Regions from separate parts of the Arthrobacter sulfonylureivorans genome, predicted to be linked through region 3. Evidence: riboswitches for the same ligand, from Rfam matches in the RefSeq annotation. Region 3 holds a riboswitch; each other region holds the start of a gene.
What was found. Region 3 has a riboswitch for S-adenosylmethionine ahead of MNQ99_RS18070 (acyl-CoA dehydrogenase family protein). Riboswitches for the same ligand answer to the same signal wherever they lie in the genome.
Positions count from the first base shown of each region.

Region 1: another riboswitch for S-adenosylmethionine. It lies ahead of MNQ99_RS13040 (bifunctional o-acetylhomoserine/o-acetylserine sulfhydrylase); the one in region 3 lies ahead of MNQ99_RS18070 (acyl-CoA dehydrogenase family protein).
Region 2: another riboswitch for S-adenosylmethionine. It lies ahead of MNQ99_RS03195 (flavin reductase family protein); the one in region 3 lies ahead of MNQ99_RS18070 (acyl-CoA dehydrogenase family protein).

Region 1 is NZ_CP093326.1:2,811,210-2,817,283, reverse strand. Features, by position in the region: gene MNQ99_RS13055 (PDR/VanB family oxidoreductase) at 1-140, shown strand, start outside; gene MNQ99_RS13050 (CPBP family intramembrane glutamic endopeptidase) at 251-1,030, shown strand; gene MNQ99_RS13045 (VOC family protein) at 1,186-1,827, opposite strand; SAM riboswitch class IV at 2,029-2,143, shown strand; gene MNQ99_RS13040 (bifunctional o-acetylhomoserine/o-acetylserine sulfhydrylase) at 2,211-3,536, shown strand; gene metX (homoserine O-acetyltransferase MetX) at 3,617-4,687, shown strand; gene MNQ99_RS13030 (extracellular solute-binding protein) at 4,895-6,074, shown strand, end outside.
Region 2 is NZ_CP093326.1:655,518-661,591, forward strand. Features, by position in the region: gene MNQ99_RS03185 (MDR family MFS transporter) at 1-1,243, opposite strand, end outside; gene MNQ99_RS03190 (aldo/keto reductase) at 1,426-2,415, shown strand; gene MNQ99_RS03195 (flavin reductase family protein) at 2,428-2,934, opposite strand; SAM riboswitch class IV at 2,977-3,091, opposite strand; gene MNQ99_RS03200 (prephenate dehydratase) at 3,202-4,071, opposite strand; gene MNQ99_RS03205 (hypothetical protein) at 4,176-4,379, shown strand; gene soxR (redox-sensitive transcriptional activator SoxR) at 4,394-4,903, opposite strand; gene MNQ99_RS03215 (zinc-binding dehydrogenase) at 5,001-5,975, shown strand; gene MNQ99_RS03220 (hypothetical protein) at 6,035-6,074, opposite strand, start outside.
Region 3 is NZ_CP093326.1:3,928,768-3,934,841, forward strand. Features, by position in the region: gene MNQ99_RS18060 (APC family permease) at 1-202, opposite strand, end outside; gene MNQ99_RS18065 (acyl-CoA dehydrogenase family protein) at 217-1,491, opposite strand; gene MNQ99_RS18070 (acyl-CoA dehydrogenase family protein) at 1,682-2,920, opposite strand; SAM riboswitch class IV at 2,997-3,111, opposite strand; gene MNQ99_RS18075 (CoA-binding protein) at 3,603-4,019, opposite strand; gene MNQ99_RS18080 (VOC family protein) at 4,177-4,545, opposite strand; gene MNQ99_RS18085 (ABC transporter ATP-binding protein) at 4,871-5,710, shown strand; gene MNQ99_RS18090 (aliphatic sulfonate ABC transporter substrate-binding protein) at 5,810-6,074, shown strand, end outside.

The DNA.
Region 1 (6,074 bases), 1.1 Mb from region 3:
GTACCTGTGAAACGTCGGTATTGGGCGGCGAGATAGACCACCGGGACTCGCTGCTGTCCGACGACGAACGTGCGGCCGGAGACACCATGATGATCTGCATCTCCCGGTGCAAGGGCAAGCGTCTGCTGCTGGACTTGTAGGGAGGGAAAGCCGCCAGCCGCAACGGAAGCCGATGCGAAGCCGGGGGAGGGCGGAACACGGATCCCTTCCCGATATCGCTGACCCCGGTTCCCTTGACAAGATGGAGGCTATGGACAAGCAGAAGGTCGTGACCGCGAGCACACCGCGGACGCTGGGGTACTACCGGGCCGAGGTGCTCATTGTGCTCGGGCTCTCGCTGGGACAATCAGCGGTCTACGCGGTGGTGAACCTGCTGGAGAAGATGACGCGTGCTCCGCTGGCCTCGCAAACGACCACGCTGAACCCGGTGCTGAACCAGCGGGAAGTCTTCGATTTTGTGTACCAGATGCTCGGCATCATCTTCGCGCTGGTGCCGGTGGCCCTGGTGCTGTTCCTGCTGACCTCGGCGGGCCAGTCGGCCTTCCGCTCGATCGGGTTCACCTTCTCCCGGCCCCGGGTGGACTTCGGTTTGGGCTTCCTGCTGGCGCTGGCGATGGGTGCGGGCACGCTGGCCGTCTATGCCGCCGGACGGGCGCTGGGGATCACCACCGCGATCGTCCCCGCGGCCTTGGACGAATACTGGTGGACCGTGCCGGTGCTGGTGCTCTCAGCGCTGCGCCACGCCATCCTCGAAGAAGTTGTCATGGTGGGGTACCTGTTCAACCGGTTCGCCAAGTTCGGGTGGGGGATCTGGACCACGATCTTCGTCAGCGCAGCCCTGCGCGGAACCTACCACCTGTACCAGGGGATTGGGCCGGGTATCGGGAACTTCCTCATGGGCCTGGTATTCGGCTATGTCTATACGAAGGTCAAGCGGGTGATGCCGCTGGTGGTTGCGCACGCACTGTTGGATATTGCCGGCTTCGTTGGCTACGCGCTGGTAGGCCCGGCCATCGGCATCGGTACCTAAGCCAGCACTTCGAGCGGGCTGCCAAAGGGCTGCCCCGGACATGCAAAAGGCTCCCGTTCCGCCTCTTGCGCCACCGTGGGTGGGAGCAAGAAGCCGGAACGGGAGCCCCCGCGGAAAACGCGAGCCTTGGTACCGTGCCAGACGAGACCGGGACCTTAGAGTTCGACGATGCCGTTCGCGGTTTCAAAGCGGACCGACATGACGCCCGGTGTGCCGTTCGGTGCGGTCCAAGCGACCTTGACGTCATCGAGAAGGTCATCCACCGGGGTGCCCAGCCAGTCAGCCACGCGTTCCGAGGAACCGGCAATGGTCAGGCCGATCAGCTTGACGGTTGCCGGGCGGGCGTTGGACGGGTGAAGCGCCTCGGTGCCGTCATCCCAGCGCAGCATGTAGGGAACCTGCGGGTCGGCGATCAGGCCCTTGATGCCGATCTGCTGCCAGCTCAATTCCTGCCCGTCCGGGAACTTGCGGTTTCCGGGAACTGCATGACGGCCCAGTCGCTCCTCGAACGGGGTCAGATCGTCCACCTCGACGCACCAGCCCATCCAGCCGCCGCCGGCTTCGGAGCGGGCACGCACGGCCTGGCCGAAGGGGGCTTTGTTGGACGCGGGGTGGTCCAGGACCTCCACCACTTCCAGGTAATGGTGGTCGGTCAGAGGGAAGATCATATTGCGGGTGCCGAAGCGGGGGTGCACCCCGCCCTTGACTGCCTCGATACCCAAAGCTTTGGAGATCCGCTCTGAGGTGGCAGCCAGACCGTCGGGCTCAACAGCATAAGAAACGTGGTCGAAGCGCATAGGCATATCTTGGCACTTTGTGAACCCTCTCTCGACTTAGGGTGACCTAAGTCACTGAGCTTTCGCGGTGGTTGTTCACGGTGACCCTTGACAGCCAAGGACGTATCGGCGTCCCTGCCGAGGCAGGAGTGTGGCCCCGCGGGCGGTCATAAGGTGTCATATTGTTGCGGCCGCGCGGGCTCTCCGCCGAGACTGGACCCAGGTCATGAGTGCCAGCGTGAAACCCCGGTTTGCTGGCCGGCAACCCTCCAACCGCGGTGGGGTGCCCCGGGTGAAGACCAGGCAGCCGCCACCAGGCGGTGCGCAAGCGCGGGTCACACCCGGGATAGACATGCCGGCACGGCCGGATCCCGGATGACCCCTTCCCTTGAAGGAGTTGCACCATGTCCAATGCAGACTGGTCCTTTGAAACCCGTCAGATCCACGCAGGCCAGGAGCCGGATGCCGCCACCGGCGCCCGTGCACTGCCGATCTACCAGACCACCTCGTTTGTGTTCCCCAGCGCCCAGAGCGCCGCGGACCGCTTCGCCCTGTCCGAACTGGCTCCCATTTACACGCGGATCGGCAACCCGACCAGCGAGGCCGTCGAAGCCCGGGTCGCCAGTCTGGAAGGCGGCGTCGGCGCGCTGCTGCTGGCCTCCGGCCAGGCCGCGTCCACGTTCTCCATCCTGAACCTGGCCGAGGCCGGCGACCATATTGTGGCCAGCCCCAGCCTGTATGGCGGCACGTACAACCTGCTGCGCACCACGCTGCCCAAGTTCGGCATCGAAGTGACGTTCGTCGAGGATCCGGACAACCTGCAGCAGTGGCGCGACGCGGTGCAGCCGAACACCAAGGCGTTCTTCGGCGAGGTGGTCTCCAATCCGCGCCAGGACGTGCTGGACCTTGAAGCCGTCAGCAGCATCGCCCATGAGAACGGCGTGCCGCTGATCGTGGACAACACGCTGGCCACCCCGTACCTGATCCGCCCGATCGAGTGGGGCGCAGACATCGTGCTCCATTCGGCCACCAAGTACCTGGGCGGCCACGGAACGGCCATCGGCGGCGTGATCGTGGATGCCGGCACCTTCGACTTCGCTGCCGATCCGGAGAAGTTCCCGGGCTTTAACACGCCGGACGAGACCTACAACGGGCTGGTCTTCGCCCGCGACCTGGGCGTCGGAAGTGCGCTCGGCGCCAATCTGGCCTACATCCTCAAGGCCCGCGTGCAGCTGCTGCGCGACCTGGGGTCGGCCATCTCCCCGTTCAACGCCTTCCTGATCGCCCAAGGGCTGGAGACGCTGAGCCTGCGGGTGGAGCGCCACGTGGCCAACGCGCAGAAGGTGGCGGAGTTCCTCGAAGCGCACGACGACGTTGCTTCCGTTGCGTACCTCGGCCTGCCGTCGAGCCCGTGGTACGACCGCGGCCGCAAGTACGGTCCGAAGGGCACTGGTGCCATCGTGTCGTTCGAGATCAAGGGAGGCATCGAGGCCGGCAAGCGTTTTGTGGACGGCCTCGAACTGCATTCGCATGTGGCCAACCTCGGCGACGTGCGCTCGCTGGTGATCCACCCGGCGTCGACCACCCACGCCCAGCTTTCGGCCGAGGAGCGGCTGACCGCCGGCGTGACCGACGGACTGGTCCGGCTCTCCGTGGGCATCGAGAACGTCAATGACATCATCGCCGATTTGGAGGCCGGTTTCCGGGCCGCCAAGGGCTCGGACCACTAGGCAAGCAGGTAGAACGCAGCGTGACGATCGTGCAACCGCAGGAACTGGTGGATCAGGCGACGGATGGCGTCCTGCGCAGGATGCCTGTTGGTGCGCTGCAGCTGGAAGCCGGCGGCTATCTGCCCGAGGTTGTCCTGGGCTACGAAACCTGGGGCACCCTGAACGCGGATGCATCGAACGCCGTCCTGATCGAGCACGCCCTGACCGGCAGCACGCATGTGGCCCGCGGCGCCTCCGACGAAGACGGCTGGTGGGACGACCTGGTCGGTCCCGGTGCCACCATCGACACGGAGCGCTATTTCGTAGTGGCCGCCAACATGGTTGGCGGCTGCTACGGCTCCACCGGTCCGGCGTCCCCGGCACCGGACGGCTCGCCGTGGGGGTCGCGGTTTCCGTTCGTCACCATCCGGGATTCAGTCCGGGCCGAGGCACGGCTCGCCGATGCGCTGGGCATCCGCCGCTGGCATGCCGTGCTCGGCGGGTCGATGGGCGGGGCTCGCGCGCTCGAGTGGGCAGCAACGTTCCCCGAGCGCACGGCACGGTGCGCTGTGATGGCGTGCGGGGCAGCCAGCACCGCCGAACAGATCGCGTTTGCCCAGGCGCAGGTCGCGGCCATCCGGCTGGATCCCCACTTTGCCGGCGGCGACTACTACGGCGGTCCCGCCCCCGAAGCCGGACTGGGCATCGCCCGGCGGATCGCGCACATCAACTACCGTTCGGAGCCGGAACTGGAGTACCGGTTCGGCCGCTCGGCGCAGGCGGAGGAGCAGCCGTTCGGGGGCATCACGCCGTCGGCCCGAGGCCGCTATGCGGTGGAAAGCTATCTGGACTACCAGGCGGAGAAGCTGGTTTCCCGCTTCGACGCCAACAGCTACATTCTGCTCACCGAGGCCCTGGTCAGCCACGATATTTCCCGCGGCCGCGGCTCGCTGGAGCAGTCCCTGGGCGGCCTCGAGGAGACGGAATTCTTCATCGCGGCGGTGGATTCCGACCGTCTGTACTTCCCGGAACAGTCGCGCCAGTTGGCCGAAGCGCTGCCCGGATCGGTCAAGGTGCACACTATCGAAACGCCGCTGGGCCACGACGGTTTCCTGACCGACGTCCACCAGCTGCACGACGACCTCACCCAGGCGTTTTTCCCGCACGCCTGACCGCAGGCCTGACCGCTGCTACTGCCAGTGCGGGTGTCCGGATCTTGACGAGGGCTGTGGCGACTGAGGCGCGGACGACTGAGCATTGCAGTTTGATCACGGTTGGAACGAATAAATCCATTCGATGGAGCCCCTCGGTAGCATGCCGGTAGGCCCCTGACCACGCCGCCGGCGTTTGGCCCGGAAGCCTCCAGACGAGGGGGAACCATGCTGCGTGATCACCGAATCAAAGTGTCTTTGCTGGCCGTCGGAGCGCTGGCGCTGGCCGGCTGTGGCGGCGGGGGCGGGGGCGGGGAGGGTGAAACCTCCCAAAGTTCCGCACTGCGGATCGTGTATCAGACCACCGAGGCCAACGCCACGATGGATGACGTGATGAAGAAGGCGAAGGCCGACTTTGAGGCTGCGCACGACGGCGTGACAGTCAATTTGGAGCCCATCACCGGCAGCGATGAAGATTACGCGACCAAGCTCGCCTTATCCCAGCGATCGCCGGACACCGCCCCGGACGTGTTCTACGAGGACACCTTCAAGATCCGTTCGGATGTGGATGCCGGCTATCTCTTGAATCTGGATCAGTATTTGGCCGAGTGGGACGACTGGGCGAATTTCAACGACGGAGCCAAAGAAGCCGGCCGCGCGGACGACGGCAGTATCTATGCAGTCCCGCTGGGCACGGATACACGGGCCATTTGGTACAACAAGAACGTCTTGCAGGACGCCGGCGTCGACGTTCCCTGGGCACCGAAGGACTGGAACGCCATCCTGGAGGCGGCCCGGGCCATCAAATCCTCGCAACCGGATGTGGTCCCGTTCAATCTCTACGCCGGCACGGGCACCGGCGAAGGCACCGTCATGCAGAGTTTCTACCAACTGCTGTATGGCACCGGCGACACGCTCTATGACGATTCTGAAGGCAAGTGGGTTGTCGGCTCGCAAGGCTTCATCGACTCGTTGGCCTTCCTGCAGACGCTCTATCAAGAGGACCTGGCCGTCACGCCGGCCGAGGCCTTGGACCCGAACGTGTGGCAGATGGTCTTCGGTCAGCTGTTTCCCGAGGACAAACTGGGCGGAACGGTAGAAGGTTCCTACTCGCCGTCGTTCTGGCAAGAGGGCGGGTTGGTGGACTGGCCCGAGTATGGCGACGTGATGGGCGTGGCACCGTTCCCCACGCAGAACGGACAGGAGCCCGGGGCGGTCAGCATGTCCGGCGGTTGGACACTGGCGGTAGGGGCCAATTCGGCGAATCCCGATCTCGCGTTCGAGTTCCTCACTGAGGTAATGAGCCAGGAGAACTCGCTGGAGTACACCGTGGCCAATTCGCAGATCGCGGTCCGTACCGATGTTGCCAAGGACCCCGCCTACTTGGACGCCAATCCATTCGTGGCCG
Region 2 (6,074 bases), 700 kb from region 3:
TCAGCACCAGGTTTTGCATGATGGAGCCCAGCCCCAGTCCCAGCACCAGCATCCCGGCGGCGGTGAACGCGTACGGCGTGGTGTCGGAGATCTGCGAGAGCATGACCAGTCCGGCCGCGATCAGTATGGTGCCGATGATCGGGAAGATCTTGTAGCGGCCGGTGCGGGTCACCAGTTGCCCGGTGGCGGTGGTGGCTCCCACCATGCCCGCAGTCATGGGGATCATCATCAGGCCGGACTCGGTGGCGCTGGCGCCGTTGACCATCTGCAAGAACGTGGGCAGATAGGCGATCGCGGAGAACATCGCGATGCCCACGCACACGCCCATCAACGTTGGCAGCGTGAAGTCCCGGTCGCGGAACAGCCGCAGCGGCAGCACCGGTTCCACGGCCCGGCGTTCGGCCAGCACGAACAACACCGAGGCGACCACCGTGACCGCGCCGAGCACGATGATCACCGGGCTGTCCCAGGGGTAGGTGGTCCCGCCCCAGCTGGTGAACAGGATGACGGCCGCACTGGCGACCGCCAGCAGGAAGGTGCCCAGATAGTCCAGCTTGGGCCGCGGACCGCCAGGTTTACGCAGGTGCAGGGTGGTGGAGATGACGGCCAGCGCCGCGGCCCCCAGCGGCAGGTTGATGTAGAAGATCCAGCGCCAGTTCCAATGGTCGGTGATGAACCCGCCCAGCAGCGGTCCGCTGACCGAGGCGAGACCGAACGCCGCCCCGATCAGGCCCATGTACTTGCCCCGCTCGCGCGGCGAAACAAGGTCGCCGATGATCGCTTGGGCGCCGATCATCAACCCGCCGCCGCCAACCCCCTGGATGGCGCGGAAGGCGATCAGCTGCGGCATGCTCTGGGCCATGCCGGAGAGCATGGAGCCGCCCAGGAACACCGCGATCGCGAAGATGAAGATGCTCTTGCGGCCGAACAGGTCGCCGAGCTTGCCATAAATCGGCAGCCCGATGGTGGCGGCCAGAATGTAGGCGGTGATCACCCAGGAGATGTGCTCCAGCCCGTTCAAATCCCCGACGATCGTGGGCAGCGCGGTCGCCACGATGGTCTGGTCCAGCGCGGCCAGCAGGACGGCGAGCATCAGGCCCAGGAACACCACCATGATCCGCGGCTGCGGGGTGGCCGCGCGGTCCCGGATATGGTCCCGGTCCTGATCCGTGCGTGCGGAAACCGGTGCGGTTGAAGGACCGAAGGGCTGAGGGCCCCGGTCCGGGCTGGGAGGAACTGCCATGGTGAAACTTCCTGGCGGTGCGGGTGGCGCAGGCGGCCTGATGATGGTTGCCTGGGGACGCTATCCGCCCCGCGACTGCTACCGTACTGCCGTCCGCGGAGCGGCACAACCCCCGATTTCGGCACGGCTTTCGGCACGGCGCTGACGTAGGCTGGAAGCCTGCCCAGCGAAGGGACACACCAATGGACGACGCCGGATCCCGCCTGATCTTCGGCGCTATGGGTTTGGGCGGTGGCTGGGGGAGCGGCCCGTTGGAGGCAGCCGACATCGCCGCGGCCCACACGGCCGTGGAGGCGGCGGTGGACATCGGCATCAGGATTTTCGACCACGCCGACATCTATGCCCACGGCAAGGCGGAGGCCGCTTTCGGCCGCGTGCTGGCCGAGCGTCCGGACCTCCGGCAAACCATCCAGCTGCAGAGCAAATGCGGCATCCGGCTGCCGGTTCCCGGGCTGGTCGGCCAGTATGACTCATCCCGCGCGGCGATCGTGGCCGGCACCGAGGAGAGCCTGCGCCGCCTGCACACGGATCACTTGGACACGCTGCTGATCCACCGGCCGGATCCGCTGGCCCCGGCCGAAGAGATTGCCGCGGCGTTCAGCGGCCTCAGGCTCGCCGGGAAGGTCCGCCGCCTGGGTGTCTCGAACATGTCCGGCGAGCAGATGCGGTGGCTGCAGACCGCGCTGGACGAGCCACTCACGGTGAACCAACTGGAAATGAGCCTGTACCGGCGGGACTGGCTTGAATCAGGCGTGCTGGTCAACCACCCGGAAGGCGCGGCCGTCAGCTTCCCGCACGGCACCCTGGAGTACTGTGCTGCCCACGCGGTGGAGCTGCAGGCCTGGGGCTCGCTGGCGCGGGGCCGCTACAGCGGCCGGCCGGCGGAGCGTGCCGACGGCGCCGACGGCACCGCTGGCGACGGTGGTGCGGCAGCCGCGGATGGGGCGACGGCTGCTCTGGTCTCCGAATTGGCCCGGGACAAGGGCTGCACGCAGGAAGCGGTGGTGCTGGGCTGGCTGCTGCGCCATCCGGCCCAGATCCGGCCGGTCGTTGGAACCAGCAATGCGGATCGGATCAAGGCCTGCGCCCAGGCCGAGGAGATCGGCGCCGCAATGACCCGGCAGGAATGGTACGCGCTGTGGGTGGCGGCCCGAGGGCGCCCGCTGCCCTAAACGAACGCTGCCCTAGACGAACGCGGGCTGTACCAGCCGGCGGAACGCGGAGTCGTGGAAGACCAGCGGATCGTGGGCGCCGTCGTGCGTGCTCAGTCCGTGTACCTCCAGCAGCACCACCTGATGGTCACCGGCCGGGAACTCCTGATGCACTGAGCAATCCAGCCACAACGCTGCGTCGTTGAGGAATAGCGCGTCCTGGTCGGTGCGGTGCAGGCTCAGCCCGGCGAAGCGGTCGCCGTTCTTGGAAGCAATCTGGCGGCAGACGCCGTCGTGCTCCGTGCCCAGCACCGAAACACCGATCCGGCCGGCGTGCCGGACCAGCGGCCAGGTCCGGGAGGTGTTCTGGACAGCGAACATCACCAGCGGCGGCTCCAGCGAAACGCCCACGGTGAAGGAGGAGGCGACGATGCCTTGCGGCTTGCCGTCGATGACGGCGCAGAGCGCTGCGATTCCGGAGGGAAAGCGCCCGAAGGCGGAGCGCAGGGTGTTCGGGGTCAAGTCGTTGTGCAGGGACATGGCCATCCTTGGGACTCAGGCGCATCCGCTGCTGCCGGAGGATACGCGTACTTGCCTGCCGACAAACCCGGCGGGCCGAATCATCACCTGGAGCACCCCGCTACGGTAGAGGGTTGCCGGCCAACTAGCCAGGGCTGTGAAGTTGGCGCTCGTGATTCATTTCCAAGGTAAGAGCGGGACGTGGCCCCGGTCAAACGCGGGTAACAGTTCGTTAAGAACTCCGTCAAGAACTCCGCGTGCCAGGCATCGGCACGGGGCTCCGCTGCCTTAGGCGTCGACCGGCTGTTCCGCGTCGCGGTGCAGCCGGAACGGATGCGCGGGATAGACGCCCAGAATCCGGATTTCGGTGGTGAAAAATTCCAGTTCCTCGAAGGCATGGACCATTGACTGGTCCTCCGGATGGCCTTCGACGTCCACCATGAACATGGTGGCCGCGAATTCGCCGCCGACCATGTAGCTCTCCAGCCGGGTCATATTGATGCCGTTGGTCGCGAAGCCGCCGAGTGCCTTGTAGAGCGCCGAGGGAACGTTCCGCACCCGGAAGACAAAGCTGGTCACCGCGGGACCGGGCAGCTCCTCGCGGCTGGGCACGGGCCGACGGTCGGCCAGCACCACGAACCGGGTGGTGTTCGTTGGATCGTCTTCCACTTTCTCGGCGAAGACTTCCAAGCCATAAAGTTCTGCGGCCATGGGGGGCGCGAGCGAGACCTTGGTCGGATCGTTCCATTCGGCTACCTCACGGGCGGAGCCGGCGGTATCACCCGCGATGACCGGCGTCAGCCCCAAGCGGCGGATCAGCTTGCGGCACTGTCCCAACGCATGGATGTGGCTGTGCACTTCACGGGCCTGTTCCACCGTGGCCCCCGGAATGCCCAGCAGACTGAAGCGGATGGGCAGGAAGAATTCCTCCACGATCTGCAGCGTGGTCCTGGGCAGCAGGGCATGGATGTCCGCCACCCGGCCGGCGATCGAGTTGTCAATGGGGATCATGGCCAGTTCGGCCTCCCCGCTTGTGACGGCGGCGAAGGCGTCTTCAAAGCTGGCGCACGGCACCGCGTCCCAGCCGGGCCGGACCGCAAGGCACGCCATATGCGAGTTCGAGCCGGGTTCACCTTGGTATGCGATTGCTGGAGCCATGGGCGAAATTATCCCACCGGGACAGCCCGGGGCATTATTCGGCGGGGTCCGGCCGCCGTCACAAAGCCGGAGTGATGGAGCGATACGCCGATACAGTGGAGGGCGTGGAAGGATCCAACCCCCGTGCCGTTGCCCTCTGGCTCGCTGCCGCCGTCGTCGCCCTCTTCGCCGTCAGTCTGACCGTGATGCCGTCCATCATGGGGCTGGACATGATGCCGCCGCTGATCGTAATGTCTGTGGTGCTGCTGATCGGCGCCGGAGCGCTGGCCGGCATGGCTATTGCAGCCAGGCGGTCCGGGAGGCGGTAGGGCCGGCCCCCGGGTCAACCAAAGGGCTGGCCAATAGTGCTGGCTTCGGGGTCGTCCGCAGGACCAACCAGCGGACCCTTCGGCAACAGCCGGCGCGCTCCCGGGCCGTTTTGCCCCAGCCGGTCGGCCGGATTGTTGAGCGTGCAGGTTCGTAAGGAGAGGCAGCCACAGCCGATGCAGCCGGTGAGATCGTCGCGCAACCGCTGCAGTTCATCGATCCGCGCGTCCAGATGATCCCGCCATCCCGCAGACAGCCTCGCCCAGTTGGCCTTGGTGGGCGCCCTGTCCTGTGGCAGCGAGTCCAGCGCCGCCTTGATCTCCCGCAGCGGAATGCCCACCTGCTGCGAGACCCGGATGAACGCGACTCGGCGCAGCATGTGCCGCGGATAGCGCCGCTGGTTTCCGGACGTGCGACGGCTGCTGATCAGCCCTTCCCGTTCATAAAAATGAAGTGCGGAAACGGCAGCCCCGCTGCGCTCGGACAGCTCGCCGGGGGTCAGTTCCTTTAAGTTTGCCGCGGGCATGGTGATGGTCGCCCTCCATCCTCTTGACCTGAAGCCTAGTTGAGGTTGTCCACTGGGGAAATCCCGTAGTTGCGGACTGCAGACCCAAGGAGAAACTATGCACGCAATAGTCCAGCGCGAATTCGGCGGCCCCGAGGTTTTGGTCTACGAGGAGCTTCCGGATCTTGCTCCCCATGCCGGTGAGGTGCGCATTGCCGTCAGCGCCAGCGGTGTGCACTTGCTCGATACCAGCATCCGCAGCGGCACCAACTTCGGTGCGATGCCCCGGCCGGAGCTGCCGATGGTCCCGGGCCGGGAAGTGGCCGGTGTGGTGGACCGGGTGGGGCCAGGGGTGGACGCGCAGTGGCTGGGCAAGCGGGTGGCCGTTCATCTGGGCATGGCCAGCGGCGGCTACGCTGACCAGGCGCTGGCGGCAGTGGACTCCCTGCATGAGCTGACCGCGGGCCTGGGCTTTGACGCCGCGGTCGCTGCGATCGGCACCGGCCGGACCGCCGCCGGCATTCTCGACCAGCTCACGCTGAGCGCCGAGGACACTGTACTGATTCCGTCGGCCGCCGGCGGGCTGGGCATCCTGTTGGTTCAAGCGGCGCGGAACGCCGGGGCCACCGTGATCGGACTTGCCGGCGGGCCGGCGAAGGCGGCCCATGCGCTGAAGGCGGGCGCCGGCGTCGTTATTGATTACCGTGTCCGGGGCTGGCAGCAGCAACTGCGGAAACTCGGCCGCCCCACCGTGGTGTACGACGGCGTGGGCGGAGAGGTGGGGCGGATCGCCTTTGAGCTGCTGGCCGATGGCGGAACCCAACTGGTGTTCGGCTGGTCGTCGGGTGAGGAAAACACGTACCGGCACGAGGGGAAGACGGCGGTCACGGTGTTGGGGCCGGCCCTCACAGCGCGCGTAGGAGGGCTGCGCTCGCTGGAGGCGGAAGCGCTGGAACGCGCGGCGGACGGCACACGGACCCCGCTGACGGACACCGGCTTCCCGCTGTCGCAGGCAGCCGAGGCGCACCGTGCGCTGGAGGCGAGGGAAAGCTTCGGCAAGGTGGTCCTGCTTGCCGACGGGTTAGCAGCCTAGATTCGGGAGTCAAGGCCCGCGGCGGCCCGTGCTGGTGGGCCCAGCCGGCGTGGCGGGTCCTAGTCGAGGTCGGATTCCTGGGTGATGCCGTAGGGCACG
Region 3 (6,074 bases):
GGAGACCGGCGCCGTTGCCGCTGGCGATGGCCAGCGGAACCGTTCCGCCGATGACGCCCAGGGGCGAAGCGGCGGCCACTACGATCAGCACGATGCTAGCGACGCCGAGCCGGCCGGAGAGCCGCGGCGCGGTTCCAGCGTCGGGCGAGCCTGCGGGTGCGGCCTGCGGGGCCGCGAGGGTTTGGGGGTTGGAAACAGACATGGCTGGCCTTCTTCTTAGACTGCCGCGGAAGGGGCGGCGGGGCTGTGTGGCTGGCGCGCGGCGTCGGCGTTGGCCTCGCCGATCGTCCAGACGAACGGGGGTTCGGTGGCGTTGACTTCCCAATCGCCCACGATCCGGGACTTGTAGATGAACGGGTTGTGCGTGGCGACGGTGCGGGCATTGCGCCAGTGCCGGTCCAGCGACTTGCCGGTGCTGGTGGAGGAGGCGCCGAGCGTGTTGAACAGTTCGCCGGCTGCCTGCGGCACCAGCGTGCTGAGCACAATCTGGGCCTGGCCGGATTCCAGTTCGACGGCGATGTTGGCCGCCTTCTCGGCGTCGGCGCCTTCCTGCCGGGAGGCGAACACCCGATCCAGGCTGCGCGCCACGCTCAGGGTGGTTGCCCTGGCGGCGTAGGCCTTGGCGCTGATACCGCCGACCACCTGCAGGATCTGCGCGTCGTGCCGGACCAGCGGCGCGTTGCCGTGGCCAAACACCCGCTTGCGTTCCCGCACGTTCGTGGCCGCGTCGGTGGTGACCGCCTGCGCGATGCCGGCCAGGGCCACCAGCAGGATGTGCTGGTAGAGCGCCGTCTGGTACGGGAAGCGGTCGGCGAACGCTGACACATTCGCCGGGTCCACCTCGGCGTCGGTAAACACCGTGGTGCCGCTGCCGGTCAGCCGCTGGCCGAAGCCGTCCCAGTCGTCATAGGTTTCCACGCCGGCTGTCTTGGTGGAGATGATCACCGAGACGTCCGAGCCGTCGGGCCGCTTGGCGGTGACATCGATCCAGTCGGCGAAGATGGTGCCCGTGGTGTAGAACTTGCGCCCGTTCAGCACCAGCTTGCCGCCGGATTCGGAGAGCACCGTGGCGGTTCCGCCGGCACCCGGTTCGGTCCACGCGTTGCCGGCCAGCTCACCGGACGCGAAGCGCTGCAGCCAGTTGCTGCGGTCGCCGCTGCGGCCGTGGTGGTACAGGTTCTCCTCCACCAGGGCTATGTGCGAGCGCAGCGCCTGCGGAATATTGCTGTCCGCGGCGGCCAGCTGGATCAGCAGTTCGGTGAACTCCTCCCAGCCCAACCCGTCGCCGCCGAGCTCGGCGGGGATCCGGGCGGCGCCAAAGCCGGCGTCCTTCAGCCAACCGATCTGCTCAAACGGCAGCTCGCGGGCCAGTTCACGGTCCAGTGCTCCTGCGGCGATGCGCTGAAAGATCGGACGGTACTTGGCGGCGGCCACTTCGAAGGCCGGCGTCGGGTGGAGGGAAGTGGTTGCGTGGTCAAGGGTTTCGGTCATGGTGGTGCTCCTGGAGGTCTCGGCCGTGCACGGCCGAGGTGGGACGGGTGGTGATGCCGCGCAGACCGGGCTCTGCACGGAAGGGGTCTTGCGTGATGCGTTTGCGTGACGCGTTCTTCGCGGGGGGGGGCGCTGCGCGGGACGGGCGCTGCGCGGGACGGGCGCTGCGCGGGGCGGGCCCCGGCACGGATCAGGTGTAGAGCGAGATCGGCTGGACTTCACCCAGCAGGAAGTGGGCGCCAACCTCCACCTTCTTGTAGTCCACCGGGTCGTGCAGCGTGTGCGTGCGGACATTGCGCCAGAAGATGTCCAGCCCCACCTCGGTTTTCGCGGAGGAGGAACCGGTCACCTCGAAGATGCGGTTGGCCACCTCCACGCCCACCTCGGTGGAGACGACCTTGAGCCGGGCGATCTCGATCTCGATGTCGGCGCGTGCTTCGACCGTCAGCTGCCCACCGTCGGCGATGGCGGCGTCGAAGCGTTCGTTCGTCCGGTCCGCCAAGGCCTCCACGGCTGCCACGCGGGACGCCAGTTCCCCGTAGACCCGCTGGGTCAGCGGATCCTGGGCGTAGGTTTCGGCGCTGCTGAGGAACCAGGAGTTCTTGCGCGCCAGGGTGATCTGGCGCCCGCGTTCCAGTGCACCCTGCGCGATGCCCAAGTAGAGGTTGCCGAACGCCAACTGGATGTACGGCGTCACCAGGCTGGAAAAGGGCTCCTCCCCCACCTCGCCGATGATGTCAGTGGAGGTGACCGCCACGCCGTCGTACTTCACGGAGCCGCTCGCGGAGAGGCGCTGGCCCAGCGCGTCCCAGTCGCCGAGGAAGGAGATCCCGGCGCGGTCATGTTCCAGCGCCAGCGCCAGGAACTTGCCCTGGTCGGGTCCGGCCGTGACCGCGGCGTTGACTAGGATCGCGTCGCCCACGGACGCTCCGGTGGAGAAGTGCTTGACGCCGTCCAGCCGGTAGCCATCGCCGGCGGGGACCAGTTCCAGATTCGGGTCCACCGGGTTGACCGAGTCGCCCCAGGACCAGCCGCTTTGGGCCGAGCGGCGGAGCAGGCGTTCCTGGACCTGCGCGTCGCCGTAGAACACCACGGCGCCGAGATTGGCGTAGTGGTAGGCCAGGATCTGCGCGATCGAAGCATCGGTGCGGGCCAGGATGCGAACGGCGTGCAGCGCGCTTTCCCAGTGGCCGCCCCCGCCGCCCCACGCGGTGGGGATGATCAGGTTGAACAGGCCGGAACTGCGCAGCAGCTCCACTTCGGCCTGCGGGTCCGCGTTGCGGCGGTCCCGCTCCAGCACGTCCGCGCTCAGCACGGCGGCCACGCCCTCGGTGATCTGCTGCCAGTGGGCGAGTTCTTCGCGGCTGGCGTGTCCGGTCCAGGGCGAACGGCGGGTCTGCTGGTTTTCTTCAATAACGACGGCGGCCATGGCGCCTCCTCATGCAGGGGCTCCCGCCTGCCTGCGGCGCGCAGCAACCATTACGGTCGACGACGCAGCCTGGCGGGGGCCGTACTTGCCGGGCACCGATCTGTGCGCGGCCGGATCCTCATCTGGGGCACCCCGCTACGGAAGAGGGTTGCCGCCCAACCAGCCAGAGCTTGTCGTTGGGACTCTTGATCTTGGGGAAAGTCTGCCGGGCGCGATCCGGCGCTGTGAAGCATGTGACGGGCCATGACGTTCCGCTGCCGAATGTTACGGCCCCTCATAATGACGACGCCGCTGCGCCGGCCTCGATCGGTTCCGACCAGGTCAGAAGAACTTACCGGTTGTTAGCGGAGGCAGTTCGCTCCAGGTTGCCTGACCAGGCTGCAACCTGGGCAAGAGGGAAGATCGGCTGGACTAGCGGATAACCGCCACGCGAGCCCCGCGCCTTTCACCTCCCGGGGCTCCGGGCCGAGAGCCTGGGAGATCAAAGCATGAGGACCAGTTCCTCCATTCGATGGCTGAAAACTGTTCGCCTAGTATCGACAATTGAAAGCCCGCCGGTCCCCCATCGGCGGGCTTTCCTCTTGCACGGCGGCATCTCCGTTCGGCGTGAGCGAAAACCGCTGTGATCTGACACGGTCGCCCTGGCCTGCCGATCCGCCTGATGCCTACGCTGCAGCGCGGCTTATAGGCCGAAGCGCGGGGCTTCGATGGCCGGGCAGGTGTCCATCACGACGTCGAGTCCGGCGGCCTTGGCCCGTTCCGCGGCGGCTTCGTCGACGACGCCCAGCTGAAGCCAGACCGCCTTCGCGCCCACCTCAATGGCCTGGTCCACCACCGGGCCGACCTTCTGGGAGTTGACGAAGCAATCCACCACGTCGATCTGGCCCGGAATGCCCGCAAGCTTCCGGTAGCCGGTCAGGCCGTGGACGTCGTCGCCCTGCAGGTTGACCGGGACCACCTCCATGTCCAGCTGGTCCATCAGGTATCGGGAGATGCGCATGGCGACCCGGTGCGGGTTCGTGGACAGGCCGACGACGGCCCAGCGGCCGGGCGTGCTCAGCAGCCGGCTGACGACTTCGGGATCATTCTGGTGTGCCATGGCGCCACCCTACCCATGAGTTCCCGCTACCGGTACCTTCGCCCGCGGCTCCCCCCACCCAGCTGCCAGAAACGAGGAATGAGCTAACGTCCTAACGGCGGTTTAAAGGCGTTATCTGCCGCGCTCCCCATCCCGGTGATGAGCTCAGCGCGTGTGGTCAACCGGCGCCCCAGCAGAAGCAGAACGGGTGGCCGGCGGGGTCCGCGTAGACCTGGAATCCCGAGTCGGCCGCGGCGTCGTCGGCGGGTTTCAGCAGCTTGGCGCCGAGTGACGTTGCCAATTCATGGGCCTTGGCCAAGTCATCGATGTAGAGGTCCAGATGGATCTGCTGCGGCGCGCCGTCGGGCCATTCCGGCGAGGTGTGGTCGGGCGCCAACTGGACCGCCAGTTGCGGCTCGCCAGCCACGGAAACGGTATGCCAGTCATCCTCGGCCTTGACCGTCCCGTCCAGCATGCCTGCCCAGAAGCTGCTCTCCGCGTCCAGGTCGGCGGCGTCGAACACGATGATGTGACGGTTGATTTTCATGCGGCCATCCTGCCATCGGCACAGACCAGCGTCTACGGATTTGCGCGCTCGGGCAACCGGCGTGAGCCGATCTTTGTGCCGCGGTTTGTTACGCCGCTTTATTACGGGCCGTTTGCCGCGGATGCCGGGAGTGCCGTTTAGTTAGTCTTGACCATCCCGAGCGGCCGAGAGACCTGGATCGACGACGCCGCAGCAACCCTGGTCACCGGAAGCCATCCCAGACTGCCGGTGATAACGAGGTGACAAGCCACGGGTACGGCCGGCGGAAGCCGGACGAACGGCTTGAACCGTAGGGTGCTACTGCCAGGATCGATGGAGTGATCCCATGACTGCAGTACTGTCGTCGTCCCGCGACGTGGCTCCCGCTTCCGCTGCACCCGCTTCCGGTTCCGGCTCGGCCCTCGCGGTTTCCTTCCGCGGCCTGAACCGCACCTTCGGCGCCGGCGAGAACGCCCACACCGTGCTGCGTGACGTGAACTTCGACGTACGCCCCGGCGAAGTGCTGGCCATCCTGGGCCCGTCCGGCTGCGGCAAGTCCACCCTGCTGCGCGCCACCGCCGGACTCGACGCGCCCAGCCGCGGCAGCGTGGACATTGACGGCACGCCGGTCCAGGGCATCGACTCGCGCTGCGCCGTCGCGTTCCAGGAACCGCGGCTGCTGCCCTGGCACACCCTGCAGGCCAACGTGGCCATCGGCCTGCCCAAGTCCTCCAGCGCCAAACAGGGCAAGTCCAAGGTCGCCCGGTTGCTGGAACTGGTGGGCCTGGACACCTTCGCCAAGCACCGTCCGCGCGAAGTTTCCGGCGGCATGGCGCAGCGAGCCTCGCTGGCCCGCGCCCTGGCCCGCAACCCGGGGGTACTCCTGCTGGACGAACCGTTCGGCGCGCTGGACGCGCTGACCCGGATCAAGATGCAGGATCTGCTGCTGGACATCCACGCGGCGGAACCCACCACCGTGCTGCTGGTGACCCATGATGTGGACGAAGCCCTGCAGTTGGCGGACCGGATCATCCTGCTGGGCAAGGAAGAAGGCCGCGAGCACGACGGCGCCACGATTGTGCGCACCGTAGAGGTTCCCGGCAGCCGCCCGCGGGACCGCGGTTCCGTGGAGCTGGCCCGAATGCGCCGCTCACTGCTCGAAAGCCTCGGCGTCGACGGCCACTAGGCCGCCTCACACCTTCAGCACTTTCCGGGCCGTCCGTGCCCAAAACCACCCGTAACCGCGGAGCTTCTCCTGTTCCGCGCACCGTTCGAAGGGACCACCATGTCTATTGCCCGCCGCTTCTCCCGCCGCTCGATCCTGGGCGCGGCCGCCGTCGCCGCCACCGCCTCGCTGGCCCTGACCGGCTGCGTTGCCGGTGAAAACTCCGAAGCCACCGCGGCCGAGGGCACCGGCGACGGTGTGCTCAACATCGACTTCGCCACCTACAACCCGCTGAGCCTGATCATCAAGGAGAAGGGCTGGCTGGAGGCCACCTTGGCCGACGACGGCGTCGAGGTGAACTGGCTGCAGTCGGCCGGTTCCAACA